One region of the Faecalicoccus sp. genome, then DNA from elsewhere that is predicted to be linked to it. Evidence: a T-box and tRNA genes for the amino acid it is inferred to sense, from the RefSeq annotation. Region 1 holds a T-box; the other holds one or more tRNA genes.

What was found. A T-box is a leader RNA that pairs with one kind of tRNA and senses whether it is charged. The one in region 1 lies ahead of alaS (alanine--tRNA ligase), so its partner is inferred to be a tRNA-Ala.
Region 2: it has a tRNA-Ala gene. The T-box ahead of alaS (alanine--tRNA ligase) is inferred to sense a tRNA for this amino acid. The anticodon was not compared.

The regions. Positions count from the first base shown of each region.
Region 1 covers NZ_JAXKBY010000021.1:1,618-14,452, forward strand. The annotation lists gene U0M88_RS00930 (PTS mannose/fructose/sorbose transporter subunit IIC) at 1-438, shown strand, start outside; gene U0M88_RS00935 (PTS system mannose/fructose/sorbose family transporter subunit IID) at 459-1,370, shown strand; gene U0M88_RS00940 (DUF956 family protein) at 1,422-1,805, shown strand; gene recD2 (SF1B family DNA helicase RecD2) at 1,815-3,938, opposite strand; gene mnmA (tRNA 2-thiouridine(34) synthase MnmA) at 3,931-5,094, opposite strand; tRNA gene U0M88_RS00955 (tRNA-Leu) at 5,226-5,312, shown strand; gene U0M88_RS00960 (ECF transporter S component) at 5,377-5,892, opposite strand; gene U0M88_RS00965 (aminotransferase-like domain-containing protein) at 5,983-7,287, shown strand; T-box leader at 7,296-7,486, shown strand; gene alaS (alanine--tRNA ligase) at 7,518-10,145, shown strand; gene U0M88_RS00975 (IreB family regulatory phosphoprotein) at 10,247-10,498, shown strand; gene ruvX (Holliday junction resolvase RuvX) at 10,498-10,923, shown strand; gene U0M88_RS00985 (DUF1292 domain-containing protein) at 10,958-11,212, shown strand; gene mltG (endolytic transglycosylase MltG) at 11,205-12,293, shown strand; gene greA (transcription elongation factor GreA) at 12,353-12,835, shown strand, end outside.
Region 2 covers NZ_JAXKBY010000076.1:3,983-22,527, reverse strand. The annotation lists gene U0M88_RS03875 (IS30 family transposase) at 1-943, shown strand, start outside; gene U0M88_RS03870 (hypothetical protein) at 1,309-1,623, shown strand; gene U0M88_RS03865 (hypothetical protein) at 1,666-1,848, opposite strand; gene U0M88_RS03860 (S41 family peptidase) at 1,938-3,380, opposite strand; gene ftsX (permease-like cell division protein FtsX) at 3,396-4,298, opposite strand; gene ftsE (cell division ATP-binding protein FtsE) at 4,295-4,978, opposite strand; gene U0M88_RS03845 (murein hydrolase activator EnvC family protein) at 4,991-6,358, opposite strand; gene ftsX (permease-like cell division protein FtsX) at 6,355-7,254, opposite strand; tRNA gene U0M88_RS03835 (tRNA-Ile) at 7,671-7,747, shown strand; tRNA gene U0M88_RS03830 (tRNA-Ala) at 7,775-7,850, shown strand; gene U0M88_RS03825 (CPBP family intramembrane glutamic endopeptidase) at 8,079-8,963, opposite strand; gene U0M88_RS03820 (transcription repressor NadR) at 8,973-9,473, opposite strand; gene U0M88_RS10380 (L-aspartate oxidase) at 9,475-11,607, opposite strand; gene nadA (quinolinate synthase NadA) at 11,604-12,512, opposite strand; gene U0M88_RS03800 (MalY/PatB family protein) at 12,649-13,854, shown strand; gene U0M88_RS03795 (5'-methylthioadenosine/adenosylhomocysteine nucleosidase) at 13,923-14,600, opposite strand; gene U0M88_RS03790 (class I SAM-dependent DNA methyltransferase) at 14,602-15,363, opposite strand; gene rsfS (ribosome silencing factor) at 15,293-15,631, opposite strand; gene U0M88_RS03780 (nicotinate-nucleotide adenylyltransferase) at 15,633-16,655, opposite strand; gene U0M88_RS03775 (YhbY family RNA-binding protein) at 16,652-16,942, opposite strand; gene U0M88_RS03770 (GTPase) at 16,942-18,021, opposite strand; gene U0M88_RS03765 (YqeG family HAD IIIA-type phosphatase) at 18,014-18,535, opposite strand.

The DNA of each region.
Region 1 (12,835 bases):
ATCGTACATATTATGGATGGTGCGGCTGAAAAAGGAAGCTTTAAAACGATTGAAATCTGGCAATATATCGCCATTTTGATGCAGGGACTTCGTATTGCGATCCCGGCAGCTATCTTGTGCTTTGTTCCATCGGATATCGTTACCAGTGCTCTACAGGCAATGCCGGCATGGTTGAATAATGGTATGACCGTTGGTGGTGGTATGGTTGCCGCTGTTGGTTATGCCATGGTCATCAACATGATGGCTACAAAGGAAACTTGGCCATTCTTCGCCTTAGGTTTCACACTGGCTTGTATCCAAGAGATCACATTGATCGGTCTGGGTGTCATTGGTGTTGCCTTAGCTTTGATTTATCTGGCATTGAAGGAAAGCGGAGGTTCCGGTGGAAACGCCTCCAATACAGGTGACCCGTTAGGGGATATCCTGAATGATTACTAGGATCGAAAGGAGAGATTAGTATGGCAGAAAAAATTGTTTTATCTAAAAAAGATCGTATGAAAGTTTGTTGGCGTCATCAGTTTCTTCAGGGATCCTGGAACTATGAACGTATGCAGAACGGTGGATGGTGCTATTCCATCATTCCGGCTATCAAGAAACTATATACAAACAAAGAAGATCAGATTTCCGCATTAAAGCGTCATATGGAATTCTATAATACCCATCCTTATGTATCTTCTCCGGTCATGGGTGTTACTTTGGCCATGGAAGAAGAACGTGCCAATGGTGCACCAATTGATGATGTGGCAATCCAGGGTGTTAAGGTTGGTATGATGGGACCATTGGCTGGTGTCGGTGACCCGGCTTTCTGGTTTACCATGCGTCCAATTTTAGGGGCTTTAGGTGCTTCTTTTGCCCTGAGCGGTAATTTGTTAGGACCTGTATTATTCTTTGTATTATGGAATGTGATTCGTTTTGCGTTCATGTGGTACACGCAGGAGTTTGGCTATAAAGTAGGAACTTCAATCACCAAAGACTTGTCCGGTGGATTGTTAGGAAAGATTACGCAGGGAGCCAGTATCCTTGGTATGTTTGTCATTGGTGGCCTGGTTCAGCGTTGGGTCAGCATCACTTTAACACCGGTTGTATCTACCGTTGCCAATGATGAAGTTAATATCATCGACTTCTCTAAATTTGACGGTACCGGTGAATCTTTACAGGCCATTTTACGTGAATATGACAGTGGAAAATTCTTGTATGATACAACATCGACTACATTACAAGATAACTTAAACTCATTAACACCAGGTTTACTGGCGGTATTATTGACTTTGTTTATCTGCTGGCTATTGAAAAAGAATATTTCGCCGATCGTTATTATTATTGGTCTTTTCATTGTTGGTATCATTGGTGTTCTTTGCGGATTCATGTAGAATGTATAAAAGTCCGGTTTTTACCGGACTTCTTCTTTTTGAGGTGATACGATGGTTCAATCAATGAATACAAAAGCAGAGTTGACGGTCAAGGGAAGCTGTTTTATGGGCTTGACCAGTACCGGTAAGATTATGGTCGGTGATAAAGCGTTTGAATATTATAACGATCGTAAGGTCGAAGACTACATTCAAATTCCCTGGGAGGAAATCGACTATTTAGCCGCATCGGTTTATTTTAAACGCTATATCAATCGTTTTGCGATCTTTACGAAAAGTGATGGGAGTTTCTCTTTTTCAGCGGGGAAACGCAATAAAGAGCTTCTTCGTGCGATTCGTAATCATATGCCTTCAGATAAAATGGTACAGTCCCTTGGTTTCTTTACTGTTTTAAAAAGAGGTATTCATAATCTTCTGCATAGAAAAAACAGGCCGTGACCTGTTTTTTTATCGTATATAGTCTTGTATCCTTTTCTTTAGTGTTGTTTGTCGAATCCTGCGATTTTTTAAACGTACCTGTTTTTCAAAAACATAGCGTTGTCCAATGATGAAAAGCTGTTTTTTTGCACGGGATATCCCCGTATATAACAAGCGCTTTTCCAACATGTGCAAAGAGTTTTGATCGACCACACAACAAACCGTGTCATATTCGCTGCCTTGGGCTTTATGAACACTGATGCAGTAGGCATGTTTGAGATAATAGAGAAAATCATACGTAAAATCTACGATTCGATTGCCAAAATCCACGCTGATTCTTTGATTTGCTTTTGAAGAATTATCGATTTCGATGATATATCCAATATCGCCGTTATATACATCTTCCTCTGGAAGATTTTTTAGTAACATGACCTTATCGTCTTCACGAAAGGTAGTTGTACCGACCTTTAGCTCCTGCTTGTTTATCGAGGCTGGATTAAATTGCTCCTGCATCGCCACATTGATCGCATCGATGCCGGCAGCCCCTTTATACATCGGTGATAAGATCTGAAAATCATCCAGATTCATATCTTTTGTGAGTCCTTGTATCATTGGCAGGATCCTTTGTGAACTTTCTTCGATAAAGTTGACTCCATCTTCATAGGTACATGTAGTTTCCTCGCGGATTTCTTTAGCCAGTGTAACAATACCAGAACCATTTTTTTGACGAAAGATTTTTTCCAGATGAATGACCGGAAAGACCTGACTTGAAATGATATCTTCAAATACTTTTCCCGGTCCAACACTTTCCAGCTGATCTTCATCACCTATCATTAATATTCGTGCATGATCCGGTAGGGCTTTTAATAAACTGCAGAAAAGATGGGTATCGACCATACTGAATTCATCGATGATCAATACATCCAGTTCTAGGGGATCGTTTTCATCTTTGGCAAAGGTATTATCATCTTTGTTCCATTTTAAAAGGGAATGAATGGTTTTACTGTCCGCATAAGCCAGTTGACTCAAACGCTTGCTGGCACGACCGGTTGGAGCACAAAGCTGTATCTTTGAATCCGGATAGAAGGCATTGTATAAAGCCAGAATCCCTTTAACAGTCGTTGTTTTTCCGGTACCCGGTCCACCATTGATGATACAAATACTGTGATTAAAAAAAGTTTCAATGGCTTGTTTTTGTACACTGTCGTATTGAAGGTTATAAGCAAATTCCACTTCTTCTATTTTTTTATCTAAGTCTTTTTTGGAAAGGGTATCTACTTTAAATTGATGATGGGATAAGATTTTGGCAATTTCAATTTCTTCATCATATAAACCAAACGGATACACTTTGTTTTCATCGACATGAAGACTTTTATGAAGACATAAGCGATCTAAGATTTCATCCAGCAGTTCTATCGAACAATTTGGCAAATGTTCCAAAAGGGACGTCTTAAAAATATATGTATTTCCGGTTGCCATGCTTAGATTTCTTGTCAGTTCATAGACATAGGCATCCATACGACGAGTATCTTTTTTATCCATTTCAAGGCCATCGGCTAACTTTAAGGCCGATCGATAGCCAAAACCATAAATTTCATAGTAAGGGCGAAAACAATCTTCTTCAATCACATCTAAAACATTGTCATAGGCTTGTTCCAACAGTTCGATCTTTTTTTGATCCAACCCCAGTTCCATAAGACGGACATAAGTTTCATTAAAGCCGTCAAAGGACTGTAAACCTTCCTTGATGATTTCCTTTTTTTTGGCATTTAGACCGGGAACCATATCGAGTTTTCCAGGATCTTCGATAATGTGATGCAGACATTCCTCTCCCAATGTGTCATAGATTGCCTGTGCTGTCTTTTTACCAATGGTAGGAAAGGCATCGCTGGTCAAAAAATGAAGAATAGCTCGTTCTTTTTTTGGAAGAACCTTCTGTGCACTAAATATTTGAAATTGAGAACCATACTTTGGATGCGTAATGTAGCGGCCAACCAATTCATACTCCTGATCCTCAATTGGATCTTGCAGGCGACCGGCTCCGGTAAAAGTATGATATGTTTCCGTCTCAGAAAAAGAACCCACAACATAGTGGGTTTCCTGGTTTTCGAATATGATAAAATCCAAACTGGCTTTTATGGTTTGTTTATCCACTGATTTTCTCCTTATATGTTTGAATAATCTTCTCGTTTAAATCTTCATCACCCGCAAAGACTTGTTCAATAACACCGCCACCCAGACAAACATGTCCGTGATAGAAGACGGCTTCCTGTCCCACGGTTACCGATGCGATCTTTTGCGGATATCGAATCATTGCACTGTCTTTGTCAAAAGAAACGATTTCAATATCCTGATCAGCCTGACGATATCGAAACTTACAGGTCAGCTTGGTCGGAATTTCTTTTAAGTCCGGTACTAACCAGTTAATACCTTTAACGATACAGGAATCCGAATAGAGCCATTCTCTATGATCGGTATGACATACAAAGAGAATGTTTTTGTGAACATCCTTTCCACAGACAAACCACGGGCCTTTTTCATGGTCGATATGAAGTCCTTTTCTTTGACCGATCGTATAGTATAGAACACCACAGTGTCTGGCAATCTTCTTTCCGGTGTCGATATCTACGATATCACCTTCTTTATTGGGAAGGTAGTTGGAAAGAAACTGTCTGAAATTTCTTTCACCGATAAAACAAATTCCGGTACTGTCTTTTTTTGTGGCAACACTTTCTAAATGCAGCTGATCGGCCAGTTTTCGAACTTCCGGCTTGATTAGATTTCCAATGGGGAATAGCGTTTTTGCCAATGCTTTTTCCGGAACCTGACACAAAAAGTAAGTTTGATCTTTGTTTTGATCGGCAGCACGTGTAAGATAGGTAAAGCCATCTTTGGTTTCGTTTGAACAATAGTGGCCGGTAGCCACTTTATCAAATCCATGTTTCATGGCATAGTCAAAAAAAGCATCAAACTTAATATATTTATTACAAAGAATATCCGGATTGGGTGTACGTCCTTTTTCATATTCATTTAAGAAGGTTTGAAAAACAGAATCCCAATATTCTTTAATAAAATCAACACGTAATAACGGCAGGTCTAAATGTTCAGCCACCGCCTTGGCATCCATGTAGTCCTGCTCCTGCGGGCATACATCATTTTGTATGGTAGGATTGCCTTCAATATCATTATTGGCAAACGCATCCCAATTTCGCATGAAACAACATGTTACATCATAACCTTGTTCTTTTAATATATAGGCGGCAATGGCAGAATCTACGCCGCCGCTTAATCCAACTAGTACTTTTTCCATAGGCCCATTATAGAGAAATTCAGTGGAATTTTCAAATGCTTCTTCGGCTTGTTTTCAGCTTTTCAAAAAAAGGTATTGATTTCTATTTTTGAATTCGTTATAATAGACAAGCAACAGCGATAAAGAGATTTCCCCGGGTGGTGAAATTGGTAGACGCAGTGGACTCAAAATCCACCGGTAGCGATACCGTGCCAGTTCGAGTCTGGCCTCGGGGACCATTTAAAAGATTAGAACAAATCATATGGATTTGTTCTTTTTTATTATCACAAAAAAAGTCACACGTTAATGTGTGGCTTTTTCAGAAGATACCATATGAAGTTTTGATAAAAGAGGGTAGCCAACGATCGCAACCAGAAATCCCATGACAGCCTGAAATAAGTTACCCCATACACTGGCAAGACCTAACCATACACTTTGGTTGACAATTGAATCGGCTATAAAATAACCACCGATCATGATCATAGAGCCAATCAGGTACCAAAGTATGCGATACATCGGCCGATCATTTTTTTGTAACAGGTAGGCAACGATAAAGCCTTCCAGCCCTTTAATGATCAGGGTGAAAATAAAGTAGTAACCATAGCCTCCGGCCACATCCGCCAAACCGCTGCCTAAGCCACCAACAAGAAATGATAAACCGGGATTTAAAATAGAAGCAAATAAAAGGATAAATCCATCACCCATATTAACATATCCCTGCATCGCATTGGGAATACGAATCAAGATCGTTGCGACAAATACAATGGCAATTCCTAAGGCACTGAGCACAATTTGTTGAATTTGTTTGTTTGTTTTCATATCTATCTCATTCCTTCCTTTGTCTCTATTTTACGAATAAAGTGTCTTTTATAAAATATACAATTATGTTAAATTTTAAGGGGACAGTTTATGAAACGATATATGCAGGTCTATAACAAATTTGTAGAGGATATCAAAAAAGGATATTTAAAATACGGAGATGCACTTCCCAGTATTCGTAAAAGTGTGCAGATCTTCGGCTTTTCAAAAACGAGCATTGAAAGAGGTTATGAACAACTAGTATTGGATGGTTATATTATCAGCGAGGCACAAAAGGGATTTATCGTGGATATCAAGCCTTATCAGCTTCATCGCCAACAAATCATAGCAGAGGTTTCAAATTCAGACATACCGAAACAATACTTATATGATTTTAGAAGTCATGCCGTCAGTCAGGATAGCTTTGATCTTAGAATCTGGAAACGATATATGAAAGATGTCTTCCAAGATACGCCGTTGATTTCAACCTATGGAGATAAACAGGGCGAACAAGAATTGCGGACCGCCCTTAGTGAGTATGCTTATCATAATCGAGGAATCTTGGCGACTGGTGCTCAGATTTTAGTAGGATCTGGATTTCAATCATTGTTGTTTGATTTTTGTTCACTGTTGGAAAAACCGGTTTCGATCGCAATGGAAGAAGGTGTATCCAAAGAAGTCAACCATGTGTTTACATCCTTTGGATTTGATTGTCACTTTTTATCCAAAGAAAGATATATAGAGGAATTATCTTTACTGGATATTGATATTTTATATATCAATACGGCTTGTTTTGGACGTGATTTTGCACCACTTTCGAATTCTATGCGGGATACGATCTTACATCTATCCTATGATAAAAGCTTTTTAATTCTGGAAGATGACTATAATGGGGAATTGACCTATCATTCCAAACCCAGACAGGCTTTACAATCTGCCAGTGTCATGGATAATGTAATCTATTTCAGTTCCTTTTCAAGACTCTTATTGCCATCCTTACGTCTAAGCTATATGATCTTAAATACAAAGTTTCAATACGCTTATCAACAGTTTAAAGATTCATTTGGACCGACCGCTTCCAAGCTGGAACAGCTGGTACTGGCAAGATATATCGCCAATGGATATTTGGAAAAACATGTGCGTAAGTTAAAAAGAGAATATGCGAAAAAAGAGCAGATCACGTATGACCTTCTTACTTCCGCCGGATTTTCTGTCCTTTTGCAGGAGGCGTATTTTAGCTATCAGATCGATATTTCACATTGTGATGTCTTTGCGATCATAAAGACTTGTGAAGAAAAAGGAATCGGTATCGATACACCGACAAAAGATCGTCTGAACGTTTCTTTTGCGTATTTAGATAGAGATCGTCTGCAGGAAGGGTTGAAGTTACTTGTCAAAATCTTAAAAGAATGCTAGAATTTGAGAGCTTGATGATGAAAAAGATAAGTAGAAGAGAATTTGGACAGTTAGAGATAAGGCGTTTGGTGCAAGCCTTACAATAAGACTCTTTGAAGCTACTTTGGAGTGAAGCCGTATTCTGCGTTAAAGAAGAATTAAGGGCGTTTTCCAACAGGAAGACGAACTAGGATGGTACCGCGTTGATAACGTTCCTAGAGATAGGGACGTTTTTTTATTGGAGGAAAGAAATGAAACAGTTAAGTGGAAATCAAATTCGACAGATGTTCCTGGACTACTTTAAAGAAAAAGGACATATGATCGAACCGGGCGCCAGCTTGATCCCCAACAACGATCCAACTTTATTATGGATCAATGCGGGAGTTGCCGCTTTGAAAAAGTATTTTGACGGAAGTGAAAAACCGCGTTGTAATCGCATTGCCAATGCACAGAAGAGCATTCGTACCAACGATATCGAAAATGTAGGGAAAACAGCACGTCATCATACATTCTTTGAAATGTTGGGAAACTTTAGTATTGGAGATTACTTTAAAGAAGAAGCCATTCCTTTCGCATGGGAATTCTTGACGAGTGAAAAATGGATGGGCATCGATAAAAATCGTTTGTATGTTTCGGTTTATACAGATGATGAGGATGCGTATCGCATTTGGACTGAAAAATGTGGTGTAGATCCAAAACACATCTTGAAAACGGATGATAACTTCTGGGAAATCGGTAAAGGGCCGGGTGGACCGGACTCTGAGATTTTCTTCGATCGTGGTGAAAAATATGATCCGGAAGGCTTGGGAGAACGTCTGTTCTTTGAAGAATTGGAAAATGATCGATATGTTGAAGTATGGAATATCGTATTCTCTCAATATGATTGTGATCCTTCTATCGATCGAAAAGATTATAAAGAATTGCCACAGAAAAATATTGATACCGGTAGGGGCCTGGAGCGTTTGGTTGCCTTGATTCAGGATGGTGAAACAAACTTTGATACCGATTTGTTCTTACCAATCATTCATGCGACGGAAAAACTGGCCAAACATCCATACGAGGGTGAATATAAAATGGCTTATCGTGTCATTGCCGATCACATTCGTACCGTAACTTTTGCGTTAAGTGATGGTGCCAACTTCTCAAACAGTGGTCGTGGCTATGTTCTTCGTCGTGTGCTTCGTAGAGCGGTTCGTTATGGCTTGAAATTAGGTTTAGAGGATGCCTTCTTATATAAACTGGTTCCGGTTGTTGCCGATACGATGCAGGACTTCTATCCGTATTTACAGGAGCATGTGGAATTTAACCAGCGTTTGATCAAAATAGAAGAGGATACTTTTAAAAAGACTTTGAAAAATGGACAGGCTTTACTGGATGAGGAAATTCAGAAAGCGCAGAATGGTAAGCTTTCCGGTGAAATTGTCTTTAAGCTGTATGATACTTATGGGTTCCCATTTGAGTTGACACAGGAAATTGCTCAGGAAAGTGGTTTGGAAGTGCTTCGTGATGAATTTGATGCTCAGATGCAACTTCAAAAAGAACGTGCTCGTAATGCCCGTAATACCAAAGAATCTTTTGCTTCGCAACACGTAGATTTGATGGAATTCACACAGGAAAGTCAATATATTGGATACGATCATTTGGAATGTGATGGAACGATCATCGCTTTGTTCAAGGATGGAAAACGTGTGGATGGTTTAGAAGAGGAAGGCCAGATCATCTTAGATACAACCTGCTTCTATGCCGAAAGTGGTGGACAGATTGCGGATACAGGTGTTTTGGAAGCTGATGGAATCAATGCACAGGTACTGGATGTTCAAAAAGCACCAAATAAACAAAATCTGCTGCAGATAAAGTTGGAACAGGGCGTTTTAAAAGAAGGCATGACATTACATCAGGTAGTAGATTCCAAAAAACGTGCTGCCATTACAGCTAATCACTCCTGTACGCATTTGTTGCAGAGTGCTTTAAAACAAGTAGTCGGAAGTCATATTTCACAGGCTGGTTCTTATGTTTGTGAAGATTACTTGCGTTTTGACTTCAATCATTTTGAAAAGCTGAGCAAAGAACAGCTGGTAGAAATTGAAGACTTGGTTAATCAGTATATTGATGCCAACTATACCGTTACCAAAGAAGTTATGGATATTGAAGATGCCAGAAAATCCGGAGCTACAGCTCTGTTTAATGAAAAGTATGGTGATCGTGTTCGTGTTGTAACGATGGGTGATGTTTCCAAAGAATTCTGTGGTGGCTGCCATGTGGATCATACTTCACAGATTGGTTTGTGCAAGATCATCAGTGAAGAAAGTATCGGCTCGGATATTCGTCGTATTACGGCCAAGACAAAATATGCTGCTTATAAAGAATGTGCGCATCAGCAGGCACAGCTGGAACACATTGCCAAGAGTGCTAAACAAAAGAGCACAAAGGAAATTGAACTGAAAGTTGATTCTTTCCTGGAACAGATGCATGCGCTGCAAAAGGAAAATGAAAATTTGAAGAATCAGATTTTTGCGTTAAAGTCCAAAGAATGGATCCTGGAAGCTAAAGAATGTGGATCTATCAAAGCTTTGATCAAAAAGGTACAGGGCATGGACGCTTCGGCTTTAAAGGATATCGTTTCCAATTTAAAGGGCCAGGATGAAAATATCGTATGTTTCTTTGTGAATGTAAATGACAATAAAGTTGTCTTTGTTGCCGGAGCTGGAAAAGAAGCGGTGAGAAAAGGTGTGCATGCCGGTAAACTTGTTAAACAGGCTGCCATGCTGTGTGATGGTAACGGCGGTGGAAAACCGGATATGGCACAGGCCGGAGGAAAGGACATTTCTAAGGTCGATGAAGCCATGAATCTGGTAGAAAATACACTAAAAGAGATCTAATGTGGGGATTGGGATCACCAATCTCCTTTTTTATTGAATCGTTTGTGTTTTCATTTTATTTTGAATCGTGTATAATTACTCGTAGCAAGGAGTGTGATAGTATGAAAGATATTACAGAAACTATGACATTTACTACCGAAGAGATTCGTCAAGAAAATATCAAGGGGATCTTGCGTGAAGTCTCTGAGGCGTTGGAAGAACGTGGTTATAACTCGGTGAATCAGATTGCCGGTTATTTGATTTCCAATGATCCGGCTTATATTTCATCGCATAAAAATGCGCGTAATCTGATTCAGCGCATTGAACGATATGAAATTATCGAAGAGCTGGTTCGCGCATATTTGGAAAAATAATGGCACGTATCATCGGTTTGGATCTTGGAAGCGTTACTTGTGGGGTTGCGATCAGTGATGCGACAGGATTAGTGGCAAGAACCTTGAAAACGATCCGTTTTCCATCGGAAGATTATGATATCTGTTTTGATGAGGTATTGGATCTTTTAGAAAAGAATCAAGTTAAAAAAGTCGTGCTTGGTTTACCAAAGCATATGAATGGGGATATAGGCACACGGGCCGAGATATCGATCCAGTTTGCCGAAGAATTAAAAAAAGAGGGTTACGATGTAACTCTATGGGATGAGCGCTTGACGACAGTCAGTGCAACGCGGATCCTTTTAGAAGGTGATGTTTCCCGAAAAAAACGGAAGAAGATCATCGATCAGCTGGCAGCAGTCGAGATTCTTCAAGGGTATTTAGATCAACAAAATGGGGGAGTTTAAACATCCCTATTTTTTTTGGAAAGGAAACAAAATTATGTTAGATTCAAATTGTTTGTATGTACAGGACGAAAACGGAAATGAAAAAAAGATGACTATTCTTTTTACTTTTGACAGTGAAGACAAAAAGAAACAGTACGTTGTTTTTCAGGATGCTGACCACGATACAGAAGAAGTATTTGCCTCCTGTTATGACGATCAGGGAAATTTATATCCGATTGAGAGCGAAGAAGAGTGGGAAATGGTAGAGGAAGTGATCAACACCTTTGCTGAGGATGAGGAAAATGCCTAAACAAAGAAAAAAGCGAAAGGCTTTATGGCCTCGAATCCTGCTGATTATCGTATTGTTGTTGGGGATTGCCGGTATCGGTACATTTATTTATGTGCGCATGAATTTAGAGCCGGTGGGAAATGGAGAAGAAACCATTTCTTTTGAAATTACAGAAGGAGAAACCTTTGATTCTGTCTTGACCTCATTAGAAGAACAACATTTGATTCGCTCTGATTCCGTGGCTAAGCTGTATGCCCGCTTTACAGGAATGAATCAGTATTATGCCGGTCTATTTGAGTTAAACGATGGTATGAGCACTTCAGAAATCTTATCGTATATCGGAAATCAGGAAAATGCCAAACAGGAAGAAAAACGATTGACAGTACCGGAAGGAACATGGGCTAAGGAAGTAGCCGCTTCGATTTCCAGCCTGTATCCATCTTACAGCACCGATGAGATTCTATCTTTGTGGAATGACAGCGAATATATTCAAACATTGTCAAAAGATTATGCCTTTTTGGATGCGGATGCCCTTAACAACGATAACTATAAAGTGAAGCTCGAAGGGTATTTGTTTCCGGAGACGTATTTCTTAGCGGATGATGCCGATCTGGATACGATCACACGTACAATGCTGGATCAGTTTAAACTTTTCTATGAAGAACATAAGTCCGCTTTTGAAAATAGCTCTTACTCGGTACATGAACTGGTAACACTTGCCAGTGTCGTACAGTTTGAGTCCGGTACTAAACAAGATATGGCCACGATTGCCGGTGTCTTCTACAATCGTTTAAATCAGGATATGCGTTTGGAATCCAGCGTTACTGTCTGCTATGCGTTGTATGATCAGTTTGATGATCCACAGGATTGTGAAACACAAACGGATGTGGATTCTCCATATAATACATATCTGAATAACGGACTGCCGGTTGGACCTATTTTAAATCCCGGAGGCGATGCCTTACTCGCTGTATTAGAACCGGAATCTTCAGAGTATTTATTCTTTGCGGCCGATATTCATGGAGATGGTAAGGTGTATTATTCCAAGACGTATGAGGAACATCAGCGCATTTGTGAAGAGCTGGGTCTGATCTTGAATTAAGGATTGAAAAAAACAGTGGGTATGCTATAATCACAATGCAATCAAGGAGTGAATAAACAATGGAAAATGATAAATTTTATGTCACCCAGGAAGGGTATAATGATCTTGTCAAAGAGCATGAAAATCTAGTTCAAAATGTCCGTCAGCAGGTCATCATTGAATTACAGGAAGCCCGTGCACAGGGGGACTTGTCGGAAAACGCGGATTACGATGCAGCCAGAGATCATCAGGCGCAGGTAGAAGCTCGTATTCGCGAACTGGAGACAATGATCAAAAATGCGGAGATCATCGAAGAATCTGATGGCAAGAAAAAGAAGAAAAATGCTGTTGTGAAGTTGGGATCGATTGTGACATTGGAAGATTTACAGGATCATGTAGAGAACACATTCTCTATCGTAGGTTCTATTGAAGCTGACCCATTAAACGGAAAGCTTTCCAACAATACACCATTGGCCGAAGCTATTTTGGATCACAAAGTTGGAGAGACAGTAACCGTTACACGTATCGAAGAACCATATAAAGTAAAAATTTTAAGTATAAAG
Region 2 (18,545 bases), on a different contig from region 1:
GCTCCCCAAAAAGATCTACTCGGCCGAAACAGCTCAGGAGGAATATGAATTCGAACTGCGGGATTCCCGTATCGGCTGGAACATCTCTTACAAGGAGGCCGAAACTTTAGCAGTCATCCTGAAACCTTTGTTGGAACAGGGGCAGTCGATTGCCCACATTCTCATGAATCATCCGGAAATCCCGTATTCGGAAAAGACCATCTATACCTATATCGATGAAGGGGTGCTCCGTGAATTTGGCATCACCAACATGGATCTGCGAAGAAAGGTGGGACGCAGAATGTCAAAGAAACAAAGACAGGTCTATAAACCGCGCAGGGACAACCGGTATCTGAAAGGCCGTACCTATCTGGATTATCAAAACTATATGGCCGAACATTCGGATGCCTCCGTGGTGGAAATGGATACTGTCTACAACGATATCTCCCGGGGACCTTTTATCCAGACATTCCAGTTTGTGGACTGTCACTTTATGAAAGGCATCTATCATGACACGAAGACTTCGGAAGATATGCTCCGGGGAATCCACAACCTGTATGAGGATCTAGGCAAACAGAATTTCAGAAAATATGTACAGGTCATTCTGACAGACCGGGGATCCGAATTCGTAAGGGCGGAAGAAATAGAGGCTTTCGGCTGTAAGGTCTTCTACTGTGATTCCATGGCATCCTGGCAGAAACCGCATGTAGAAAACAATCATATTTTGTTTCGCTATGTGTGCCCCAAAGAAAGAGATCTTGGGAAACTGGGGCTTCTGTCACAGGATGATCTGGACCTGATCTTCTCCCACGTGAACTCATACCGCAGACAGTATCTGCACGGGAAAAGTCCTTATGAGATCTTCGAGTTTTTTCATTCGGATGAGGACATCATGAAAAGGTTGAATATGAAAAAAATAGATCCGGATCAAATCAACCTAACTCCGGATCTACTAAAAAAATAGACCTGTAATCTTACAGGAACTGCAGCAGGAGCCTTAAAAATCCGATAAACCAACCGAACAGTGGAACTTAGTCTCACACTTTAAAAAAACCTAAGATCCAGTGTTCTTTTTGTGGTGTTGAAATAACTCCCACAGGCAATATCAATATAACAGAAAGAGAGAATTCATCAAACAAAAACCTCTGAAATCTTTATGAAATCAGAGGTTCTGTAAGATTTAATTCAACTTTTCTAAATTGTGTCTTGGATGTGGAATTTACTTTTTCACTTCAGCCTAAGATCCATAAGAATAAAAGGATATGCATTAAGATTGACATCACTAAACCTGTCGTTTTACCATAGCATACGTGAAATGAGGTAAAATATATGCAATATAAAAAATTTGAAGAGCTTCCTGAATATTTATCAAAAAATGGTGTAGATTCTCCATTAAAATCGGATATGAGTGAAAGAGAGATTGCACAAGCTATTGAGAAAATGGATCTATCTGATGAAATGATCGATTTGACAGGAATGAAGCTGGATGATAAAAACGTAGGACACAATGTGATTTACCAGAATTTATCTTTTAATAAAGATTTTAACGTTCGTATCGTTTACGAAGCCAGCTATGAAGAATATGACCATGATTATGATACATGGCAATATATCTATACAACACCGCTTGGATGGTTAGAATAACTTGTAAAAAGCCGATAAAGTATTTTAAATACAATCGGCTTTTTATTTGATTTTTAATGGACCTCCGATGGCAGACCAGCCAAGAACACATATCCATGGAAATATGCATAATAAAAAATACAGTCCGTTTCCATGGGCTTCCAAGCCAATACGCACACCGGTATAAAGTGCCAATGAACTCATGCCAACCAACAATAAACGAATCTTAAATCGTAATCGTAACATCATATACCTCGTTTCTGACTTAGATTATCCTCTAAAAAGAAACATGATTTATGTCACAATAAAAAAAGACAGTCATCTAAACAACTGCCTTACTTTGTAATTTCCTGAATAGCGCGATCTCGCTGCACATCCGAAACTAATGTTTCTTCATTATATTTTAATAATGCCTTCTGCTTTAGTGCCTGCCAGGTATCCGGATCACAATCGCCGGTTGGAGAAAGTCCGTTATCGGATTGAAACTGTTTTAATGCTTCACTGGATGCCGGACTGAAATATTCATCGGTTCGATCAACGGAGTATCCCAGATACTTTAAAAACTGCTGTAGAGCGCTCGCATTGGCATGCACTGTATCTTTTGTGATGGTTTCCTCTTCTAAAGATGTCGTATAGCTGATCTTTGATACATCCTCCGGTTGTACTTCTATATCCGGCGTAAAGCCTTTTTCATGAATCGAATCGCCGTTAGGTGTCAGCCACTTGGCAATCGTATATTTGATGCTGGTTCCATCACTAAACGGAACGGTCGTCTGCTCGGTTCCTTTTCCATAGGAAGTAGTTCCAATCGTTACAACCTTATCCGCTAAGTTATCCCGCAAAGCGCCAATCAAAGCTTCACTGGCACTGGCTGTTGTATCATTTTGAAGAATAACGATCTGATCCATTGGTACATAGCCATAGTCATCATTCGTACTTTGGCTTGTTGTCGTGCCATCCTTTTGTTCCTCCTGAAAAATCACACTACCACCAGGCAATAAGGAACTGGCAATATCTACCGCAGCACTCAAATAGCCGCCTGTGTTCCCTCTTAAATCTAAAACAACCTTCTTGATTCCGGCTTTCTGTAATCTTGCCATAGCTTTGGAGAAGTCTTCTCCGCTATGCTCGGAAAAGCTTGTCAAGATGATCTCGCCATAGCCTTGGTCTTCATGAAGCATACAAACAACAGTCTGATCATATTCTGTTGGTGTGATCTTTACCGTATTGGATTGACCATCACGTAAATAGACAATCTCGATACTTTTTCCTTCCTTGCTCTGGATGCGCTTGAGAATCTTTTGAGAGTCACTTTCTGCGCAGGAAAGTCCATCTACATCCGTAATGATATCTCCTTTTTTCAAACCGGCCTGCTCTGCCGGAGAATTCAAAAATACGTCTCGAATCACAAATTGATCCTGATCGTTTAAAAAATAGGAAATACCTAATCCTACATTCGATCCTGCTAACGTATCAGAAAATGCTTTGGCGCTCTCTAAATCAAAGTATTGTGTATGCGGATCTTCTTCTAAGTCTGTCATACCTTCAATGGCTTTTTCCATGAGCTTTTGATCAAGATCTTCTACATCCTTTGAAAAATACCACTCGTTTGTCAACAAGGAATAAATCGCATCAAACTTTTCTTTTTCCGATGTATTTTCTTGTTTCGAGCTTCGATCAAAGATCAAAGGAACCGAAACACCCAAGCCAAAGAATAATAAACAAAGAACCACAATGACGATCGTCAAGGTGTATTCTTTTTTAGCTGCCTTTTTCATATTGTTCCCCCTTGTTTAACGTTTGGCTTTCAAGCTTTTACCAACTGCCAGCAAACTGGCAAGAATACCAATGACAAGCCCGCAGCCAAGCATCGCAAGTCCCAAAAGCCATCGTACCTGCGTTACGCTTACCAATGAGAAAACACTGGCAAACAATACGCCATCCAATTGTTCATATACGACCGGATATCCAAAGAAGATCAATAGAAACGGAATTAAAGCTCCAATCAGACCAATCAAGATTCCCTGGACTTCAAAGGGAATGCGAATAAAAGCATTGGTAGCACCGACTGTACGCATGATCTTGATTTCATCCTGTCGTGAATAAATCGTTGTACGTATCGTATTGTATATCAGATAAAGTGACAGAATCAACAATAAAACCGCCACACCATACCCAATCTTTCGAACCATATCCAATAAATCAACCAAACGCGTCACGCTGGAACCACCATAGGCAACCGAACTGACGCCATCGATTTTCTCAATACTGGCAGCTGTTTTTTCAATCGCAGAGCTGTCTTTTACCTCCACAAAAAAGGCATGGGATAAAGGATTCTCTTCCCCTCTATATAAGCTAAAGGCTTCTCCTTTTTCCTGGATCATCAATTCCAGCTCCTCATCTTTGCTGGAAAATCGGACGGAAGCCACATTAGATAGCTTTTGAATCTCTTTTTTAATGGTATCGATTTGATCGTCGTCACTTACTTCAGAATCTAAAACCACATGCACGCTCATGTCCTGTTCCACATTGGTGGCAAAGTGATCCACATGCAAACCGATCAATAAAAAACAACCGATCAACAAAGTCGAAACTGCCATCGCACTGATGGCAGACAAAGTTAAAAGAAGATGTTTTCGAATGCCGCGAAACGCATATTTCAGTTCATACCAAAACAGATTCAACAAGCGTTTCATAAGCTGATATATCCACCCTTCTTAGAATCCTTCACAACATAACCTTGATCCAGTGTCACTGTTCTTTTCTTAAACTTCTCAACCAGTACGATATCATGAGTAACCATCAAAACCGTCGTTCCCAATTGATTGATCTTTTCCAGCAGGGCGATGATCTCCAGTGATTTTTCCGGGTCCAGATTCCCTGTTGGTTCATCGGCAATCAACAGTTTTGGGTTATTCGCAATGGCTCTGCCGATCGTAACACGCTGCTGCTGCCCTCCGGAAAGCTCATTGGGATAGGCTCTGGCCTTGTTTTTAAGATCGACCAGCTCCAAAACCTCATCGACACGAGATCGAATTTCTTTTTTAGAAATACCCAATACCTCTAAGGCAAAGGCAATATTCTCCTGTACTGTCAAGGTAGGAAGAAGACGATAATCCTGAAATACACAGCCGATATTTCGACGATAATACGGAACCTTTCTGTGTTTTAAAGATCCCACATCGACTCCATCGACCAATACAAGACCAGAATCCGTCACCTCTTCACCATTCAAGATCTTAATGATCGTACTTTTTCCCGATCCGGTAGGACCGATGATATAGATGAATTCGCCATCTTCAATTGTCAAAGACACTCGATTTAACGCATGAACTCCATTGGGATATGATTTTGTGACATTTTTTAATTCAATCATAAACACGACTCCTTATCCAAAGAATTTCTCCGGTCTTTCCCTGCACGGCGTACTATATCCATTTTCACAGGCTGTCGCCGTCGAATTCCAACCGGTACCCCATGCGAAATCAGCGGATGAAGAGAAGCGAGATACCGCCTCTTCCAAACTCATATTTCCTAAATTATAGACTTCAATATGACAATGAGGGCCACTGGAGTTTCCTGAATTTCCCGTCAATGCGATAGCCTGCCCCTGACTGACGCTTTGTCCGGCACTAACCGCAAAGCCTTCGCGTGACAAATGTGCAAAGCTTACCGCATATGTTGTTCCATTGACCATACAGACCATTTCAATGGTATTTCCTCCACCATATGGATAACCTGTCCAGTTCCCCAGATAGCCTCCGTTACTGGGAGCAGGATTGTTGGCATACAAAATAACCCCATCGGCTGGTGCTACGACCTGTGTTCCAATCGGTACCGCATAATCCATACCTAAATGCAATCCGCCTCCCGGATATGCCCATGTACCGGCCGACATACGACCACCGGTGATCGGTGAAACAAAGCCGGCTACATTGACCAACGTTCCCGAATAGCTTACGGAAATCATATTAGAGCGAATGGATTCAATATCGTTGAACGCCGCCCGCTTGGCCGCCTGCAACTGTGCCATTTGCTGCTCATACTGCTCAACCAGCTGATTATACGATTCTTCAAGCTCTTTAGCCTGCTGCTGTTGCGATTTTAACTGATCCTGCTGCGATTTGGTCTCTTCTTCTAAACGCACCTGTTCTGATTTTTGCAGATCCAGCTGTTCCTTTAATTCATTCAGCTGTTCAATCTGATGTTGATCATCTTCCGTAATTCTTTCAATACCGGAAAGACGACGAAGCATGTCATTTAAGTCCTGCGAACCCATCACCAGATCGATCAACATATTCGTACCCGTGCTGGACTGCTCATTTTGCATTCTGGATTTGATCTGTTCATCCCAGGCATCAATTTCTTCCTGCTTCTCCTGAATCTTTTGTTCCAGAGCCTTGATCTCTTCTTCAATCTTCTGAATGGCACTTTCCTTTTCCTGGATCTGTCCTTCCAGCTGTTCCTGCAGTTCCTTTTGCGTTTTGGCCAGCTGCTCCATCTTATCTGTATCTTCTTCTAAAGAAGCGATATCTTTACTATATTGTTTGATATCTTCCTGCAGCTGATCATAGCGCTGCTGCTGATAATCCTGAAAAGCCTGGCATGCTTTCACACCGTCTGCAGATGATTGCGGCTGCGAACAACGTGCGACCCACGCATCGGTATTTGAATAATCCTCCGCATGAACCGGCATCGCAAAAGCCAATGCACAAGCGCCTGCGGATAAAAGACTGATTAGATTTCTTTTTTTCATCGTGTCCACCTCAAATACTTTCGACTTGCCAAATAACTACCGATCATCCCTACAAATACACCGATGGCCAGTAGTATGGCACTGATAATTAAAGTAAACGGAAATGGTTTGATCAAAACAAACATATCCGACATAAACATTCCACCAAAGGACTGATATAACGCAGTATATCCAAATACACATAATAAACAAGGACCTAAAGCACCGATAAAACCGCTTAACATTCCCTGCAGCATAAAAGGAAATGTAATGTACCAGTTAGCCGCCCCAACCTGTCGCATGATGCGAATTTCATCTTTTCGCACCTGAATGGTCATCTTGATCGTATTGCGAATCAGGAAAATGGACAAAAAGATCAGTGCTACAATAAAGATCAATCCCCCATAACGAAGACTTGCGAATAAATGCACCATCGTATTAACGGCACCAGTTCCGTAAGTAGCTTCCACAACACCATCCATCTTACTGATTTTGCCGGTGATGGAATCGATTTGTGTATTATCGCTTAACTCGATGATAAATACATCATAGAGTGGATTTTTGTCGCCTGCATATTGTTCAAAGGTTTCGCCATAATCTTCGATCAGCTGATCCAGCTCTTCATCCTTATCGCTGAACCGAACGCTATCTACCCCTTTTATATCCTTCAGTTCAGCTTCCAAGGATTGAATATTCTCTTCACTCATTGTCGGATTGATAGAAACCTGAATGACCAGCTGTTCTTCTATATTTTTTGTAAAACCCGAAACATTCCATGCCAGTACGATCATCAGCATAGAGATCAACAACGCAATCCCAATCACCAAGATCGAAGAAAAGGTCAGCGCAAAATGACGCCGCATATCTTTATTAGCCTGACGGAACAATCGTGGTAAACATTTAAAGAATAAAAGCATCTATCCCACATCCAATCTTTGACATTATATCATACTTGAAAAAAAACCAAAAAAAGTCCATAATTTTACAAAATACGCTTTTGCCTCACATACTTTCACATGATAATCTATTATTTATTTGAAAACTTTCCCTTATAGTATAAGTGTGTTCAGGGAACACGTTAAAAACCCTTCATATCTCTCTCCTAAAAAACAATAAATATGAAACAAGGATAACATCTTAGTCAGAGATGTTATTTTTGTTTGGAAGCTTAGATTTTATCTTTGTTCATCATAGCACACTTGACACAGTTGTTCTATAGGCTATAAAATGAAATTATACCATGAAAACACGCTTAAAAATTTTTATAAATTTTTTGAAAAAATGTTTGACACATACAGTAGCAAATGCTATTATTATTGAGCAGTCAGCAAATGGGCCTGTAGCTCAGTTGGTTAGAGCGCACCCCTGATAAGGGTGAGGTCGCTGGTTCAAATCCATTCAGGCCCACCATTTTGTTTTCTGCAAAACCACTTTTGTGGGGTGTTAGCTCAGCTGGGAGAGCACCTGCTTTGCACGCAGGGGGTCAGGAGTTCGATCCTCCTACGCTCCACCATATGTCAATAAGTCCTTTAGCTAAAGGACTTTTTTTATTTATATCTTTTTATCAAGTGATGATTCATAAGACCTTATCCTTTAGAAATCTTTTTCGTTAAGAAATTCAAATCATACCATCAAAAAAGGGAGAGCCAATTCTAGTTCTCCCTTTGATATCACCAGCTTTTTCAATGTGTGATCCATTCATAGATTTTTTATCATTCCTATCTTAATAAACTTCATCACCTTACAGGAACACAACAACTCCTACAAAGAAGATTATATACAAGATGGTCGTCCATCTAGTAAAAAACATCTTTCCATATCTGTACGTGCAATATTCCTGTTTAAACAATTCTGAAATTCGGTTTCCATATTTATATAATAGATAAACCATTCCGACAAAGCAGGCAAACATTCCCAATAAACATAAAATTGAAAGAATAGGAACACTCATCAGTAAGGCGACCAAATTATTTAAGATGTGCAAAAGAATAGGAATACGCATAGAATTCTCTTTTAAGCTTACATACCCCAAAAAACATCCAATAAAAAATGAAGTAATGCCTTGTTGAAGGTTTAAGTGCATCATCGCAAACAACATGGAACTGACCAATATCGCAAACACTCTATGATATCGATCTAAAGTTCTCAGTATGACACCTCTAAATAAGATTTCTTCAAATAAAGGCCCCAGAAGAACAATATAGAGAATAATCAAACCATCAAAGAGTATGTTTCCGGTAAAAAAAGTCTGTATTCCACTGCCAACAGAGCCATGTATCATGCCTAGGATCGCATGAATCAAAGAATATGTGATCGAACAAAAGAAATTCAACCCCAATAGAAAAATCAGATATTTTCCCATTCCTTTTACTTTCTTTGACAATCCATCAAAAGAAGGACGCAGCCACACTGCCCCTATTCCGGCCATGAAAGCTGTCAAGAACATCGGAATAAGATAAGCTAATAAAATCGTGATTTGATATCTTCCGTAAAATGGAAGAGGCAAAAAACGCATCAGAAAGGAAAATACCGCTAAACAAATGTAGGGTAAGATCCCATGCATCAACATCAAAGCGGAGATATTGCGAAATTCTTTTTTTGCCTTTGTGAAAAGTGCTATCTGCATAGGCTCATTCTAACAAAGTATGCCCATTTTGTCTAAAGACTTTTTGACCTCATCCAAAATATCCTGCGAACGAGCGGTAATCGTATGATAATGAATGCCTTGCGTTAAATTGTTCAAAGGCTGGCTTTTTCCCTGCTGAATCTGGTTTAGAAACTCTTTGACATCTCGGCGGCTGGAAAGAGAAAGTTTGGCTTCCAGTTTTCCGTATGTCGCATGTTCCACAAATACATCATGGACCGTCGCCCCACAATCAACGATTGTTTCAAGCTCCTGCTGCATCTGCTCCATCGAATGATTGACCTTGACTACCATCGAATATTCCTGATTGGGCAAGATATAGCCTCTGTTTGTGGAAATGATTGGCATGTTCAATGCCCTAAGTAAAGCGATATCCTGCACGATGACTTGTCTGGATACATGAAGACTTTTCGCAAGCTTATCTCCAGATAAAGGCTGCGGGCTTTCCTTCAGCTTCTGCTCCAAAGTTTTTAATCGTTCTTCTTTTTTCATATTACACCGCTTTTAGATTCTTTAAAGAAAGATCAAGGATCTTAGAGGAATGTGTCAAAGCCCCGCTAGAAATATAATCCACACCGGTAGATGCTAAAGCGGCGATGTTTTCTTTTGTGACATTTCCGCTGCATTCCGCTAAGGCCCTGCCCTGAATATACTGTACAGCCTCTTTCATCTGCTCAACGCTCATATTATCCAACATGATGATATCCGCACCGGCCTCTACGGCTTCTTTGACCATGTCCATATTTTCAACTTCAACTTCGATCTTTCGCACAAAGGAGGCATATTCTTTGGCCAGCTCCACCGCTTGACGAATTCCTCCGGCGGCAGCGATATGATTATCCTTTAAAAGAATTCCATCGCTCAAGTTATAACGATGATTATAACCTCCACCGACTTTTACCGCATATTTTTCAAATACACGCATATTCGGCGTTGTTTTTCTGGTATCCAACAAACGAATGCCCGTTCCTTTTAGAAGATCGGCCGTCTGTCTTGTATAGGTCGCAATGCCTGACATTCTCTGCAGATAATTTAATGCTGTTCTTTCTGCCGTCAATAAAGAACGAATATCCCCATAGATTTCCGCAACGACTTCTCCTTTGTGTACATGATCCCCATCATTGAAAAAGAAAGTCACTTCTGTCTTAGAATCCGCCAGTTGGAAAACTCTTTCAAAGACCGGAAGGCCGGCAATGATGCCATCTTCCTTACAAATCAGCTGTACACTTCCTGATTGATATCCTTTCATGATCGCATTGGTGGTAATATCTTCACTTGTTACATCTTCACGCAATGCCTGTAAGATCAAAGTATCCACATTCATGGACATGGTAATAGAATTCATTTTTCTACCTTCTTTCTTCTTGTTTATAACCTCTCGTACCATCGATGCATATATTGTAACATCTAGATCTTTCATGGTTGTTTGAATCAGGTTCTCAAAATTTAAACATATTTTCGCTTTTTTGATGCTTAGATCCTTCATAGCTCTTCGGGCAAAGACCAAAGACTCCAGTAAGGAATTGCTGGCTAAACGATTTTCCCCGTGCACACCATTACATGCGGTTTCGCCGATCGCATACAATTGATCCATCGTCGTTCTGGAATACGCATCGACATGAATACCACCCATAAAATAATGTTGTCCCGGCACAACGGGAATCCATTCTTTTGTACAGTCAAAGCCTTCCTGCAGGCAATGTTGATAGATATGCGGAAAGTGAGAAAGGATTTGTTCTTTACCCAGCACGGTCATATCCAACCATACAAAGGGCGTATCATCTTTTTTCATCTGCTGATAGATTTTCTGTGTTAAAAGATCCCTTGGCAAAACCTCGTCGGCAAACCGTTTGCCGTATTTATCATAGAGCTTTGCCCCTTCCCCGCGCACACTTTCACTGATCAGGAAACGTCTTCCTTTTTTCTTGGAATACAGCGTTGTCGGATGGATCTGAATGTAATCCGGATTCTCCAGTGCGATATGATGACGAAGACTGATGGCTAACGAATCTCCGGTCAAATGCGGATAATTTGTAGAATTGTTAAAGAGTCCGCCGATTCCTCCGGTTGCCAAAAGGGTAAAGTCGCTTTGTATCGCAAACAACTCTTCCTCTTTCTTCGCAACTATGCCATAACAAGTATTGTCTTCTTCCAAAATATCCAACATCGTGGTATTTTCCATAAACGTCAGATTTTTACGTTTCTTTGCTTCCTCTAATAAATGAGAAGTGATCTCTTTACCTGTAATATCTTCATGAAACAAGATGCGAGGATGTGAATGACAGCCTTCTTTGGTATAGACAAAATGTCCCTGTTCATCTTTTGTGAATCGAACGCCATAGCTTTCCAACTCAGCAATGACATCCGGTGAGGATTGAATCATGATATCCACAGACTGTCTGCGGTTCTTATAATGACCGGCTCTGATCGTATCCTTAAAAAAACTTTCATAATCCGATGGATCCTTCAGTACACATATACCACCCTGTGCCAAAAACGAATCACTTTCTTCCAAAGTCGTCTTACAGATTAAAAGCACTTTTTTATCCTTGGGCGCATGTAAAGCCGCAAAGAGTCCACTGCAGCCTGTTCCTACGATCAAAATATCGGTTTGAATCACATTCATGCCTTGGCCATCTCCAACATCGCATCCATGGACTTTTTAGCTTTGACCATAACTTCTTCATCTAACACGATTTCATTTTTTTCATGCGATAAGACATCATACACTTTATCCAGGGTCACTTTTTTCATATTGACACAGACAAGCTTATCGCTCATGATATGAAATTTCTTGTCCGGATTTTGTCTTTTCAGTTCGTAGAGCACACCCATCTCGGTACCGATGATAAATTCGGTATGCTCACTCTTAGTCGCATACTGTAAAATCCCTGCCGTGCTGCCGGCATAATCGGCCAGCTCAACCACTTCCTTTTTACATTCGGGATGCACTAAGACCAATGCCTTTGGATACTTTTCTTTTGCTTGTAAAACATCCTCTTTAGAGATGCGATGATGTGTAATACAATAACCATCATTTAAGATCACATTCTTTTCCGGAACCTGTTCCTTTACAAAAGAGGCCAAATGCTGATCCGGGATAAAATAAATATTCTTTTGTGGTAAGTTCCTGACGATCTTTACCGCATTGGAACTGGTCACACAGACATCACTCAATGTTTTTAGTTCAGCCGTTGAATTGACGTAACAGACGACCGCAAGATCATCAACTTCTTTTCGCATCTTACGAATATTGGAAACAACCGCCATATGTGCCATAGGACAATCGGCATTCATATCCGGCATCAGTACCTTTTTATCTGGATTTAAGATCTTGGCACTCTCTCCCATAAAGCGAACACCGGCAAAAACGATAATTTGTGCATCGGTTTCCTTTGCCTTTTTTGCCAGTGCAAATGAATCACCGACAAAATCTGCAACATCCTGCACATCTCCTTCAACATAATAATGAGCTAAAATAATCGCATTCTTCTCTTGTTTTAGCTTTTGTATATCTTCCTTCATTGACATGATGGTATCCTCCTGAAGATTGTCTAGGACATTATACAATGTGTAAAGTCAACTGACAAGACAATAAATTTAAAAGAATACTTTGATTCGAATCAAAGAAAACATGATACACTTAATCATAAAAGGGGAGATGAAAATGAAATATGATTTTACAACGATTCTTGATCGAGAAGGACACGATGCCTTGGCCGTTGACAGCTTGCCTATCTCGGATGCGACAGTCAAAGAGGAATTTCCAAAGATTCCGATGTGGGTAGCCGACATGAACTTTCCGGTACTTCCTGCCATTCAAGAATCTATTTTTTCACGTTTAAATGAACCTCACTTTGGTTATTTTACGATTCCGGATGCTTATTATGATGCGATTATCTCCTGGCAGAAATCACAAAATAACCTGCTTGTAAAGAAAGAGCATATTGGCTATGAAAATGGCGTATTAGGCGGCCTCAGCAGTGTTGTTCAAGCTTATACCGCTAAAAAAGAACCCGTTTTGGTTCATGCGCCCACCTATATTGGTTTCACCAAGACTTTAAAGAATTTAGATCGAACGATCATTCACTCCGATTTGATTCAGGATGAAAATGGAATTTGGCGTATGGATTATGAAGATATGGATCGTAAGATCAAAGCCCATCAAATTAAAGTTTGTATCTTTTGTTCACCACACAATCCAACCGGTCGTGTATGGGAAAAAGAAGAAATTGAAAAGGCCATGGAGGTTTATCGAAGCAACCAGTGTATCGTCATCAGTGATGAAATATGGAGCGATTTGATTTTGCCGGGTCATCAACATATCCCAACACAATCTATTTCCAGAGATGCACGAGGAAGAACGGTTGCCTTATACGCACCATCTAAAACCTTTAATTTGGCCGGCCTTGTAGGCTCCTACCATATTATTTATAATCCTATCATCAAAGAAGAAGTTTTACGTGTAGAAAACGCATCTCATTATAATTCACCAAACATTTTTTCCATTTATGCATTGTTAGGTGCTTATAGCAAGGAAGGAAAAGAATGGGTAAAAGAGCTTTGTGAAACGATTCAAAACAATATCGACTATGCACTCGACTATATCCAATCTCACTTTAAAGGAATTAAAGTGGCCAGGCCACAAGGAACCTATATGTTGTATCTGGATTGCACAGAATATTTAGAGGAACAGAAAACCAGTCTTGATGAACTGCTCAGAAAAGGAATAGAAGTCGGTGTATTATGGCAGGATGGAAGACCTTTCCAGAAAGAAAATACGATTCGTATGAATTTGGCATTACCGTTTTCTAAAGTCAAAGAAGCCATGCAGCGATTATCAGATTTCGTGTTTAACTCAAATGATATCTAAAGTAAAAGAGGCGCAATTTAATCCTATAAATTGTCGCCTCTTTCTAGTATAAGAATAGTTAAAGAAAATTAAAGCTTTTCCACAAAGGATCGTACCATCAGACTCGATTGCCTGCTGGCATGTTTCACATATGTGGAAAACTCCATGGAATTATCATGATGCAGTGCAACATCGCTTAAAGAGCGTACGATCACAAATGGAACTTGAAAAGAAGTCGCAACCTGTGCCAAGGCCCCGGCCTCCATTTCCGAACAGATGGAATCCGGGAAATTAGACATCAGCTTATCAAAGTCCTCTTTTCGAGACATGAATAAATCCTGCGATGCGATCGTTCCTATGTGATAACAAATGTTTTTTTCCTGTGTCGCTTCCTGCGCTTTGACCAATAAATGATCATCTGCATGAAAACGAAGACCCAAACCTTCCGGTCCATCCAAAGCACTGGTATCAAAATCTGCCTGGAGGACATCCTTGCTGATGACGATATCCAACACTTTTTGCTGCTCCTTTAGACCGCCGGCGGTTCCGATATTGATAAGGGCATCCAACGAATGATGCAGACAAAGGATCGTAGTTACCATGGCAGCTCCTACTTTTCCCACTCCGCTTTTACATATCACAACATCCTTAGAAGCAAGCTTTCCATAATGAAAAGCTACATTTCCAATCGTTTTTTCCTGGGTGATCTCACAAAGCTCCATGATCGCCTGTACTTCTACATCCATCGCTGCCACAATACCAATCATTTTATTTCCTCCTGCATACAAAAAAATACTTTTCTCCCGGTTGTATGCCTTCTAAATCAAAATCAGTTTTGATCGATTCGATGTAAAAATAGGGATGTAAAGCTTCCTTTAGACATTCAGGATCATACACTCTTTGCATATGATGCTCCTGTATAACTTCCCCATTTTCTTTATAGAAGGCAAAATCCTGATAGATTATCTCTTCTTCACTGGTAATCGACCATTGGTAATCCACATCTTCGATATGACCGGTTTCATTGAATTCTTCAGAAAACTCATCCAATCGATCTAACGAATGGCTATCAAAGAAAAAGATACCCTCTGGTTGTAAATGGTCATGAACTTCTTTAAAAAAGGAAACAATTTCCTCTTTTTCTAAAATATAGTTAAAGCTGTCACATAGGCACGCAATTGATTCAAAGCTTGGCAAATTTGATAAATTTCGCATATCCTGGCATTCAAACTGAATCTTTAGTTCCTTGTCTTTACGTTTTGCCTGATCAATCATTCCCTGACTGAGATCCAGGGCCGTCATCTGAAATCCGTGATGGGATAAAACCTGTGTGATCTCGGCACTGCCGCAGGCTAACTCCAACATGGAACATGGCTTTTGAAAGGATTCGATCCAATGTACCCATGATAAAGTCGCTTCTTCATCTTTGACCAGAGCATCATAGTACGATGCTAAAGTATCATAGATCATAGGTTTCAACCGGAACATCGGCATACAGGCGATCCAGCTGATACACCTGCCTTTCTTCACGAACAAACAAATGAACTACGATATCCTTCAGGTCGATCAAAAGCCAGCGAGAATCGGCATCACCCTCGACTTTAAAATCCAGTTTATATCCATTTTCTCTTAAACGATCTTTGATATTTTGACAAATCGAATAATTCTGACGTGTATTGTTGGTGGAGGCAATGATCATATGATCCATAAAAGGAGTAAGACTGGTTGTATCATAGTCTTTGATATCATATCCTTTTTTCTCACTGATTGCCTTTAAAATAACTTCTCTGATTTCCAAGTTAGTTTCCCTTTCCCTTCAAATATTTTCGGTTTTCTTCCTGTACCATTTCAAATCCTTTTACCAGATCCTGTTTGACACAGGCAATAGAATCTTTGACAGGATAGCCTCGTAAAGGATCGAGTTTATCCGCACAAAATATGATCATCGCATAAGGATCATGACTCGTTCCTAAGACATGATGGTAGATTGCATGACTGATTTGATCATCGTGTATGTAGAAAACACGTTTTATGATCTCACTACCGACAAACCCATGCCATACCGCAACCGGATATTTCTTGTTTTCCGGACAGATACAATCCATCCATGGCTCCATAACCTCTTTGGAAAGATTTTTGGCCACATCATGAAACAGGCCGATATAGTATGCCTTTTGTGTATCCAGATCATGGGCTTTGGCAAACTCCTCACAGAGATGAGCAACAGAAACACTGTGTGAGAATCGCTTTGGACTCACTCTTTCCTTAATAAAGTCTTTGACGTACAAACGATGTTGATAAATATATCGCAAGACTTCTTCATCCAGGTAATTTAATTTATTTCCTTTTCGTATTTCACTGCTGGAAACCGGCATCGGTTCCATATGAAACTGTTGGATCGGATATTTTGTTTGGGCAAGCTTTCCATCACGATCAAAGCAGACAAAGTATGCCAGTTGTACCAAACGATCCGGGTCCTTCCAAAGATCAAACTGTTCCAACTGGTCATTACCAATCAGCCAGTAAAACGTATAAGATGGATACTGCTTGCGCAAAGCTTCCAGCGTATCGATCGTATAGCTGATTCCTTCTCTTTGCATCTCGATCGGATTGACTTTAAATTGTGGAAAATCGGCTAATGCGATCTTTAACATCGCAAGACGATCCGTATCCGATGTCAAAATACGATCCTTTAGCGGCGTTTTCTTGGCAGGAATAAACCAAACTTCATCCACCTTTAAGACCTGCATGGCCTCTTTTGCCATTTGCAGATGTCCATAGTGAACCGGGTCAAAGCTGCCGCCTAATAATGCGATTTTCATTTCTTTAAACCTAACTTATTTTCTTTGCTTCTGCGATACAGAACAAAAGTACGCCCTACGATATGAATGATCTCACTGTGTGTTTGCGAAGAGCATTCAATCGCTGCCTCTCGAACATCGATCGGACTTGTCTTCAACAAAGAGCATTTGACAAGCTCATGCGCCTCTAAAGAATCATTCAGGGATTTGATCATATTATAGCTAAGTCCATCCTTTCCGATTTGAAAAAGCGGACGATACGACATACTTAATTTACGAAGTGTTTTTTTATTTTGTGCACTGATCATTAAATCATCGCCTTTCTAAATGTTACTTGAATTCCTTTATGAACACGTACATACACATCTTGTATGGCACCACTGACACAAAACCAGCCTAAACCATGAATGACCACATCCATCTTACCGTCTTCTTTCATCGGTGAATGGAAAGTATGCATGGTCAAAAGCGAAGTATCCACACAAGGTACGAGCATTCCATTTAAATGTTTCTGCCATAAGGCATCGGCATTGGAAAGCTTTCCTCGATGAATCGGAAGACTTCTGGAAAAATAGCCAACCACCGTTGCCTTTCCTTTGACCACAACATCCAATCTTGCCAGGCCGCCTACCGCATAGCTTTGATCTTCAAAGATCTGCGACACTAAAGGACGAATCGGTTTGACCGGTATCACAGTTTTTAAGTCTTTTGGCTGTAATATGGTCAAAATACTGTGTTTATTTTCAATGCCCGGCGAATCATAGATCGTATAATCTTCCTGTACTAGTGGAACCAGATCCAGTGTCGTTCCCGGATTTCTTGAAATCGTTAGATCTTTCGAAGCCATCAAACGATTTAAGATGGTTGATTTTCCGGCATTAGCCACACCCATAAAAATTACATTTTTTCCACATCTGTACTTTTGAATGGCTGTTACGATACGAGAAAGATTTCGTGTACTTTCCTCATCATGTTTTAAAAGATAACCACAGATCAGTATCTCCTTGACCTGGATACCTTCTTCTTTCAAACGCTCCTGTACAAAAGCCAGGATTTTTTCATCGCTGAGCGTACTAGGAAGTACATCTCTTTTGGTCAAGATCATGATGATATCCTTGCCGGGAAGCTTTTGATTTAATCGAGAGATCATGCTGGCTTCAAAGGTAAACAAATCCACGATCCAGAAAACCGTTCCCTCGATCTTGTTGATCTTTTCCAAAGTATGATTGGATTCAATTCCCTGCTGCATGTTGATCGTAACTTCTCCATAATGGCGAATCTTATAACAACGTTGACAAAAATTGGCGTCTAATGTCGGAACATAGCCCAACCCGTTTGGATCCTCATTCTGCAGTGCTACACCGCATCCTTTACAGTATTTAGCCATCAAATCCTCCTTTCCGGAAACCACTTTTTTCTAAATGCTTAAAAACTAAATTTTCAAATTTTCGTGTAAATTTGGTTGAAGATCGATCGATTTTAGAAATCGGCGCTGTCAAGATCGTATAGATTCCGGCCAAATGGCCGCCTAACATATCGGTAAACAGCTGATCGCCTAAAATCGCGACTTCTTTTTTGGTATAGCCATGTGCCTTAATGACCTTCCAGAATTTAAAAGGCAGCGGCTTTAAAGACAAATAATAGACTTGTGAAACATGAAGATCCGTGGCAAAGCGAAACGCTCTTTTTTTAGAAGCATTGGAATACAATGCGACTTCAATGCCATGTGCCTTGATGCGATCGATAAACGCCACCACTTTGGCATTCGGCACTGCTTCATTATAGGCCATCAGCGTATTATCAATATCGCATAGCAACAATCGGATCCCTGCTCTTTTCAATCGATCTATATCCATTGCCTGAAAGCTGGAAATATAGTAATCCGGTTTAAATAATGACATAGTGCCTCCT